2 regions of the Micromonospora echinofusca genome follow, and region 2 is predicted to be linked to the other one. Evidence: riboswitches for the same ligand, from Rfam matches in the RefSeq annotation. Region 2 holds a riboswitch; the other holds the start of a gene.

Region 1 (4,476 bases), 2.8 Mb from region 2:
CAGCGCCGGCAGCGCGAGCCCGCTGACCGCCATCAGCCCCAGCATCGCGGCCGGGGTCGGGGTGAGCAGCAACGGCAGGTAGCCGACGGCGAAGACGCCGACCGCGCGGGGCAGCGTGGCGTGCCGGCGCAGCCCGCCGAAGCGTACGTAGAGCAGGCCGCCGACCAGCGCCCCGGTGGCCTGCGCGGCGAGCAGCCAGCCCGCCCAGGACCGGGCTCCGGCCGCCTCGGCGTATCCGGTCGCGGCGACCGTCACGCTGCCCACCGCCGCGCCGACCAGCAGCAACGCGCCGAGCACCAGCCGGAGCCGGCCGGCACGCAGCGGCCCGGCCCAGTGGCGTGCGGCCGACTCGCCCCGCCAGCGACGCACCGCGTCGGTCGTGGCGAACCACGCGGTGCCGACGGCCTGCAGGAGCGCGGCGGCGGCCAGGCCGCCGGCCGGGCCGGCCAGGCCCACGGCGGCGAGCGTGACCACCGGGCCGAGGATGAAGATCAGCTCCTGGACGGCGATGTCCAGGGTGTACGCGGTCTGCACGCGGTGCGCGGGGAGCAGGTCGCGCCAGAGCACCCGCAGGCACGACTCGAACGGCGGCGCGCCCGCCCCGGCCAGGGCGGCGGCGCACACCGTCACCGGCAGGTTCACGTGCGCGGCGGTGAGGGCGAAGCCGATCGTCGACGCCGTCACGGACAGCCACAGCACCGGCGGCTGTCGCCAGCGCTGCGCCATCCGGGCGAGCATCGGCTGGCCCACGGCGGTGCCGGCGGTGAACGCGCCGACGAGCAGGCCCGCGACGGTCAGCGTCATCGTCTCGCGGGCGAACACCAGCAGGGCCAGCGGGGCCGCGCCGAGCGGGATCCGGCCGAGCAGGCTGGCCGCCAGGACCCGGGCGGCCCGTGGCGCCCGGAGCACCGCGACGGCGGAGGTGTCGGTGGGGTCGGCGGCGGCGGGTGGTACGACGCCGGTGTGGTCGGGTGTGGGCATGGCGGAGCGCTCCCGAAGGTGTGGCGGAGGTGAACGGCGGGCGGCGTGGCACCGGGCCGGTCAGGGAGCGAAGTCGGAGCGTTGGTGGTCGTTGCCGTACAGCGGCAGGTCGGGGGTGATCCAGCGGCCGTAGGCGACGGCGACGGCCTCGATCGGGATCACGTGGACAGTCTAGGTCCGAGCCAGCGGCACCGGATTGGACCTCGCCGCGTCGGCACCCGTGCTCCCTACGATGACGACCCACGAACCACCACGCCGCCGGGAGGACGTCATGCGGGAGCGCTTCGCCGAGCTGTCCACCCCGCTGATCGCCGACGCCTGCGTACGCCTCGGCGTGCCCCCGCGCGCGGCGCCGGCCGGGATCCGGGCGGTCGTGCCCGGTCACCGCCTCGTGGGCCGGGTGCTGCCGGTGCGCCATCACGGCAGCGTGGACGTGTTCCTGGAGGCGTACGGCACCGCCGCCCCCGGTGACGTCCTCGTCATCGACAACGGCGGCCGGAGCGACGAGGCGTGCGTCGGTGACCTGGCGGTCCTGGAGGGCGTCGCGGCCGGGATCGCCGGCCTCGTCGTCTGGGGCCTGCACCGGGACACGCCGGAGCTGGTGGAGATCGGCCTGCCGGTCTTCAGCTACGGCAGCCTGCCGGCAGGGCCGGCCCGGCTCGACCCGCGGGAGGCGGAGACGCTCACCAGCGCCCGGGTGGGGCCGCACCTGGTGACCGCCGACGACCTCGTCGTCGCCGACGACGACGGGCTGCTGTTCCTGCCCGCCGCGCGGGCCGCGGAGCTGTTCGCGGCGGCGGAGCGCATCGGCACCGTCGAACGGCTCCAGGCCCGGCGCATCCGTGCCGGGGAGACGCTGCGGGAGCAGACCGCCTTCGCCGACTACCTGGCCCGTCGCGCCGCCGAGCCCGGGCTCACCTTCCGGCAGCACCTGCGCCGCGTCGGCGGGGCGATCGAGGAGTGACCGGGACCACCCCGGGGGCGGCGGGAGCGCGTGAGGGTGGTCATAACGGCTGGACGGCCCGGCGTGGCGGGCTGCTAGCCTCGTCGGCAGGTCATGAGCGCCAGCGTCAAGCCCCGGCTCGCTGGCCGGCAACCCTCGTCCGCGCAGGGGTGCCCCGGGTGAAGACCAGGCATCGGAGCGGCTCCGGTGCAAGCGCGGCCTGGTTCCCAGGTCGACACCGACCGAGGAGAGCCATGTCCCTGCGCACCTTCCCCCCACCGGCGGTTCCCGCCGTGGCACCGGCGTCGCCGGCGCTGACGCGGCGCCGCCACATCGACATGATGCGGGTCTGCGCCACCTCCTGTCGCCCCGGCGACGCGCGCTAGGCGCGCCCCCTCTTCCCGGAACCATCCCAGCGGTACGCCCATCGGGCGCACCGTCGGCGACGCACGCCCGTGCCCGTCGCCGGAGACACCTCATCGGAGACACCTGTGCGCATCCTCTCGTCCCTCACCCGGGCCGCCGCCCTCGGCGTGGCCGCCGTCCTCGCCGCCACCACCCTGACCGGCTGCGGCGACGACGCGGCCGGCGCGGCCGACAACCCGTACGGCCTGCTCCAGCCGGGCGTGCTGCGCGCCGGCACGCTCACCGACGCCCCGCCGAACGTCTACCTCAAGGACGGCAGGTTCACCGGCTTCGACAACGACCTGCTCGTCGCGGTCGCGCAGAAGGTCGGCCTGAAGGTGGAGTTCGTCGGCACCGACTTCTCCGCCCTGCTCTCGCAGGTCAACAACCGCAAGTTCGACGTCGGCAGCTCCTCGATCACGATCACCGAGGCGCGCAAGAAGACCGTCGACTTCGGCAACGGCTACGACTTCGGCCACTTCGGACTCGACGTGCCGGCTGGCTCGTCGATCACCGGCTTCGACCAGCTCGCCGGCAAGCGGGTGGTGGTCGTGCAGGGCACCGTCCAGGACGACTACGCCACCGGCGAGGGGCTCGATCCGGTCCGGGTGCCCGACTACAACGGCGCGATCAACCAGCTCAAGGCCGGTACGGCCGACGCCTGGATCGCCCCCGCCGAGATCGGCGACTCCTCGGCCGCCGGCAGCGGCGGCAAGATCACGGTGGCGGCCACGCTGCTCAGCCCGGCCCCGACGGCGTACGCGGTCGCCAAGGGCAACGACAAGCTGCGCGAGGCGCTGGACAAGGGCCTCGACGAGGTGATCGCCGACGGCACGTGGAGCCGTCTGCAGGCCCAGTACTACCCGGGCCGGCCGATCCCGGCCGACTTCACGCCGGGCAGCGGCACGGTCCCGGTGCCGTCGGCGTCGGTCTCGGCGTCGGCCACCTCCTGAGACGTAGCGACGACGAGCGAGCGGGGCGGTGGGAGCGACGATGGATCCGTTGAGCACCCTGTGGGAGACCTTCTTCGACGCGGACTCCATGCGCGAGGCGCTGCCCGAGATGCTGACGGTGGGGCTGCCCAACACGCTGATCCTGGCGATCTCCGCCGCCCTGCTCGGCTCGGTGCTCGGCATGGCGCTGGCCGTCGCCGGCATCTCGCGTACGCGATGGTTGCGGTGGCCGGCGCGGGTCTACACCGACGTGTTCCGCGGCCTGCCGGCCGCGGCGACGATCCTGCTCATCGGGGTCGGCCTGGCGCCGCTGGGGATGCAGGTGTGGGGACCCAACCCGTATCCCCTCGGCATCCTGGCCCTGTCGCTGATCGCGGCGGCCTACATCGGCGAGATCTTCCGCTCCGGCATCCAGTCGGTGGAGGCCGCGCAGTTGGAGGGCGCCCGGGCGCTGGGCCTGTCCTGGGGCGAGGCGATGCGCCTGGTGATCGTCCCGCAGGGGATCCGGCGGGTGCTGCCGGCCTGGGTGAACCAGCTCATCGCGCTGATCAAGGACTCCAGCCTGGTCTACTTCCTCGGCCTGCTGGCCAGCCAGCGCGAGCTGTTCCGCATCGGGCAGGACTACGCGGCCAACACCGGCAACCAGTCGGCGCTGCTGCTGGCCGGGCTGTTCTACCTGACGTTGACGGTCCCGCTGACGCACGCCGTCAACTGGATCGACCGGCGGCTGCGGCACGGCCGGCAGGCCACCTCCGGCGACGCCGACGACGACGACCTCGACCTGGCGCTGCCGGGCGCGGCGGGAGGGAACCAGCGATGAGCATCGACACGACGACCTCGGTGAGCCTGAGCGTCCGCGACGTGCACCTCGCCTTCGGGGCGAACCGGGTGCTGCGCGGCGTCGACCTGGACGTGGCGCGCGGAGCGACGGCCTGCGTGATCGGCCCGTCCGGGTCGGGCAAGTCCACCCTGCTGCGTACGATCAACCGGCTCATCGAGCCCGACCGCGGCGACGTGCTGCTCGACGGGCGCAGCGTGCGCGGCGACGACCCGGACGCCCTGCGGCAGCGGGTGGGCATGGTCTTCCAGCAGTTCAACCTCTTCCCGCACATGAGCGTGCTGCGCAACGTCACCCTCGCGCTGCGCCGCATCCGCAAGCTCGACGCGGACGAGGCGGCGGCTCTCGCCCGCGAC
Region 2 (4,817 bases):
CGGGCTGCTGGCGGTGCTCGCCTTCCTCGGCGCCAGCGGTGCGGTGCGCGGTGCGCTCGCCCCGCCCGACCTGTTCCTGCTCGCGGCGGTCGTGCTCTGCGGCCTGGGATACGCCGAGGGCGGCGCGCTGGCCCGGGAGCTGGGTGGCGCCCGGACGATCTGCTGGGCGTTGCTGCTCTCCCTGCCGGTCACCGTGCCGGTCACGGTCGTCGCCGCCGTGGCCGCCCCACCGCACGCCGACGCCGTCACCTGGTCCGCGTTCGGATACCTCACCGCGGTCTCCATGTTCCTGGGCTTCTTCGCCTGGTACGCGGGCCTGGCCCGGGGCGGCGTCGCGCAGGTCGGCCAGATCCAGCTCGCGCAGCCGGTGCTCACCCTGCTCTGGTCGGCGCTGCTGCTGGGCGAGGCCGTCACCCCCGCCTCGATCGCGGCGGCGCTGGCGGTGCTGGCGTGCGTCGTGCTGATCCAGCGCACCCGCGGCCGCACGTTGGCACCCGTGGCGAAGCAGGCCTGACGGCTCCGCGCCGCCCGTCGGCCTCGCCCGCCGGCCCCGCGCGCCCGCCGGCCCGGCCGCCCGGCCTGCCGCTGCGGGCGGAGTGGGCTTCCGGGCCGGCCCGGCCGCCGCCCGGGCCCGTCAGGCCAGCGCGGCGAGGGCGGCGAGCAGCCGGTCCACGTGCCCGGTCGTGCTGCCCAGGCCGATGCTGGCCCGCAGGGCGGTCGGCGGCAGGTCCCGCCGGCCGCTGCGGGCGGCCGCCTCGTCGAGCAGCCGCCGGGCCAGCGGGTGGGCGCAGAAGAGGCCGTCGCGCACCCCGATGTCGTACGTCGCGGCCAGCTCCGCCGCCACCTGTGCCGAGTCCCGGCCACCACGAACGACACGATGCCCACCCGGGGCGCCGCCGGCCCGAACGTGCGCAGCTCCACCACGTGCGGCAGGGCCGCGACGCCCTCGCGCAGCCGGGTCAGCAGGGCCTGCTCGGCGTCGTGCAGGGCGACCCGGTCGGCGTCGGCCAGGGTGGCGCAGACCGCCGCCAGGGCGACCGCGCCGAGCAGGTTCGGGGTGCCCGCCTCGTGCCGGGCCGGGCCGGTCGCCCACCGTACGTCGTGGGTGGTGGCCCCGACGTGGCTGGTGGCGCCCCCGCCGGCCAGGTACGGCGGGGCGGCGTCCAGCCAGTCCGCCCGCCCGACGAGCACCCCCGCGCCGAAGGGCGCGTACAGCTTGTGGCCGGAGAGCGCGAGGTAGTCGACGTCGAGGTCGGCGACGTCGACCGGCACGTGCGGGGCGAGCTGCGCGGCGTCCACCGCGATCCGGGCCCCGTGCCGCCGGGCCACCCGGGCCAGCTCGGCCACCGGCCAGCGCTCGCCGGTCATGTTGCTGGCGGCGGTCACCGCCACCAGCACGGGCGGCCCGTGTCCGGCACCGGGGCGGGTGGGCCGGTGGCCGGCGGCGTCCGGCCTGCGCAGCTCGCCGAGCGCGGCGTCGAGCGCGCGTACCGCCCCGGCGGGCTCCCCGGGCACCGGCAGCCGCACCGAACCGCGCGGCCAGGGCAGCAGGTTGGCGTGGTGCTCCCCGCCGAAGGTGACCACCGTCGTGCCGGCGGGCAGCGCCCGGGCCAGCAGGTTCAGCGCGTCCGTGGTGTTGCGGGTGAAGACCACGTGGTCGCCGGCGCGGGCGCCGAGAAAGTCGCCGACCGTCTGCCGGGCGCGCTCGTAGGCGAGGGTGCAGCGCCGCGACAGCGCCCCGGCGCCGCGGTGCACGCTGGCGTACCAGGGCAGCAGCTCGGCCACCGCGTCGGCCGCGGCCCGCGCGCAGGGCGCGGTGGCCGCGTAGTCGAGGTTCACCTGCCCGGGTACGCCGAGCACGTCGAGCGGGCCGGCGACGGCGGGCGGCTGCGGCGCGGGCGGGGGTACGAGGGTGACGGTCACGGCCGACCTCCGGGGTCCAGGACCCCGGGTGGGCGCACACGGGCGGGGTCCGCGCTTGCCCGGCGCGCGGATCGGGCCGGGCCCGGTCATCACCCGGGGCACCCCACCGCGAACTCGACGAGGGTTGCCGGCCAGCAAGCCGGGGCTTGACGCTGGCGCTCGTGACCTGCCGGCAGCATAGCCGGGTCGATGCGACCGGACCAGCCGGCCGGGGATGGCTACGCTGACCGCATGGCCGACACCCCGCCCGGCGCGTCCCTGCCGTCGCCGACCGCGCCCGCCGTCCCGCCGCCCGGCGGGGCCGGGCCCCGGATGCCGCTGCGTCGGCTGGGGTGGCGTCGGGCCCTGGTGCTGGCCGGCACCGTCCTGTTCATCGCGGCGTGCGCGCTGTTCATGGTCTTCACGCTGGGGGAGAACCTGGGCGTCGAGGCGCTGCTGATCGGCGTGGTCGCCGCGATCCTCCCGGTTCCGGTGCTGGTGGGCTGTTTCCTCTGGCTGGACCGTTACGAGCCCGAACCCCTCAAGTACCTGATCTTCTGCTTCGCCTGGGGCGCGTTCGTCTCCACCGCGGCCTCGCTGACCGTCAACGAGTTCTCGGCCGGGCTGTTCGAGGACTGGGGGCTGCCGACCGCGCTGACCGCGGTGCTGGTGGCGCCCTTCATCGAGGAGCTGACCAAGGCCCTCGGGCCGATCCTGCTGCTGATCTTCCGCCGCCGGGAGATCTCCGGGATCACCGACGCCCTGGTCTACTGCGGGCTCTCCGCGGTCGGGTTCGCGATGGTGGAGAACATCCTCTACCTGGGCGGCTACGGCTACGCCAGCGGCGTGGAGCGGTACGGGCCGGCGACCGGCACCCAGCAGGTCATCGCCATCTTCATCGTCCGGATCCTGCTCTTCGGCTTCGCCCACCCGCTGTTCACCTCGATGACCGGGGTGGGGCTGGGCATCGCCGCGCGCGCCGCCGACCGGTGGGTGCGGGTGCTCGCGCCGCTCGCCGGCCTGCTCCTGGCGATGATGCTGCACGGGCTCTGGAACCTGCTGCCGACGCTCACCCAGGCCACCGGCGAGACGCTGATCATGCTGTACGGCTTCATCGGCGTGATGGTGCCGGTCTTCTTCGGCATGGTCGGGCTCGCCGTCTGGCTACGGGCCTGGGAGGGGCGGCTCACCGAGCGGACCCTGCCCGACTACGTCCGGGCGGGATGGCTCACCCCGCCGGAGGTGGCGGCGCTGAGCAGCCTGGGACGGCGGCACGCGGCCCGGGTGTGGGCCAAGCGGGTGGCCGGCGACGGCGGGTTGAAGGCGATGCGCGGCTACCAGTTCGCGGCGACCCGGCTGGCGCTGCTGCGCGACGGCGCGCTGCGCGGCCTGGACCGGCACCCGGCCGACCGGGAGCGGACCGCGCGGGAGGAACGGGAGCTGCTGGAGGCGATCGGCGCGTACCGGTCGTTCTTCGTGGGCCGGGACCCGCAGGTGCCGGTGGGGATCTGGGACGGGCAGCGCTACCACCTGCGCTTCCCGGACGGCACGCAGCGTTCGGTCGAGGCGCCGGACGAGCCCGTCGTGCCGATCCCGGTGGTGCTCGTCCCGCCGCCGCCCCCGGTGCACCCGGCCGGCTTCGGCCCGCCCGGCTGGTACGGCCAGCAGCCACCGGCGCCGTGGCACCCCGGTCACCACTGACGCGGACGCCGGGGGACCCCGGATCCGCGACCGGGGCCGCCCCGCTCGGGCCGGCCCCGGTCGTCAGGTCATCAGGCTGGTGAGGAAGTCACCGAGGCCCTGCGCCATCGCCATCAGTCCCGCCCCGATCGCCTTGAACATCTCCGCCGCGCCCTCCGGCCGGAAGGCCATGAAGTAGATCAGGAACGCGACGCTCCCCCAGAGCAGAATCTTCTTCACGAGTACCGGCATCGTCCCTCCCCAGGGCCGGTGGTGCGGCTGGCTTCCCGGCCGGGAGCGACGCAAACGGCACCGACGCCCTCATCCGGGCGGGTGGGGCGGGGACGGGATCAGAGGTAGAGGCCGGTGGAGTCGTTCTCCACCCGCTCGGCGGCCACGGCGTGCACGTCGCGCTCGCGCAGCAGCACGTACCCGCGGCCGTGCAACTCGACCTCGGAGCGGTCGTCGGGATCGAAGAGGACCCGGTCGCCCGAGACGATGGCGCGCACGTTCGGCCCCACCCCCACGGCGGTGGCCCAGGCCAGGCGCTTGCCCACGGCGGCGGTCGCCGGGATCACGATGCCGGCGGTCGAGCGTCGCTCACCCTCGCTGCCCTCCATCCGCACCAGCACGCGGTCGTGCAGCAGGCGGATCGGCAGCCCGGAGTCGAGATTCTGGTCGGCGGTCACGCCGGAAACGCTACCGTGTCCCGGTCGGCCGGCCGTGGGCGGTTACGCGCCGGGGGCCGGGGGGCAATGTGTGGCGGACCTGCCCTACGGTGGCGTCGTCGGACGTATCCTGTCCGCCCATCGGCATGGGCGGACAGGTTCTCTTGCCAGGAGGTGCGCTTGAGCCGCTTCGAGCAGTTACGCGGACGGCTCCGTCGCGCGTACGAGTCGGGCCGGCAGTCGGCGCGCGCCCGCCGCGCGGACCCGGCCGACGCTCCCGAACCGGCCGGCGTGGCCTCGCCGACGTCCCCCGGACCGGCGGCTGCGCCGTCCGCGACCGTGGTCGGCGCCCCGCCGCCCGGTGCCATGCACAACTCCACCTCCAGCCGGGACGACGCGGACGTGCCGCACGCGTTGCGGATCGCCGCCGCGTGGTCCTGGCGGCTGATCGTGATCGGCGTCGTCGCCTGGGCGCTGTTGAAGATCGTCGGCACCGTCCGGATCGTGGTCATCCCGCTGGCCGTCGCACTGCTGCTCTCGGCGCTGCTCGCGCCGGCGGTCGGCTGG

The links. A riboswitch is a leader RNA that binds a small molecule or an ion and turns the genes downstream of it on or off. The one in region 2 is predicted to bind S-adenosylmethionine.
Region 1: another riboswitch for S-adenosylmethionine. It lies ahead of GA0070610_RS12515 (ABC transporter substrate-binding protein); the one in region 2 lies ahead of GA0070610_RS00335 (aminotransferase class V-fold PLP-dependent enzyme).

The regions. Positions count from the first base shown of each region.
Region 1 covers NZ_LT607733.1:2,862,622-2,867,097, reverse strand. The annotation lists gene GA0070610_RS12525 (MFS transporter) at 1-981, opposite strand, end outside; gene GA0070610_RS12520 (RraA family protein) at 1,214-1,945, shown strand; SAM riboswitch class IV at 2,035-2,146, shown strand; gene GA0070610_RS12515 (ABC transporter substrate-binding protein) at 2,416-3,282, shown strand; gene GA0070610_RS12510 (amino acid ABC transporter permease) at 3,323-4,102, shown strand; gene GA0070610_RS12505 (amino acid ABC transporter ATP-binding protein) at 4,105-4,476, shown strand, end outside.
Region 2 covers NZ_LT607733.1:67,656-72,472, forward strand. The annotation lists gene GA0070610_RS00330 (DMT family transporter) at 1-514, shown strand, start outside; partial or broken gene GA0070610_RS00335 (aminotransferase class V-fold PLP-dependent enzyme) at 635-1,923, opposite strand; SAM riboswitch class IV at 1,970-2,090, opposite strand; gene GA0070610_RS00340 (PrsW family intramembrane metalloprotease) at 2,113-3,603, shown strand; gene GA0070610_RS30795 (hypothetical protein) at 3,667-3,834, opposite strand; gene GA0070610_RS00345 (GroES family chaperonin) at 3,933-4,271, opposite strand; gene GA0070610_RS00350 (AI-2E family transporter) at 4,425-4,817, shown strand, end outside.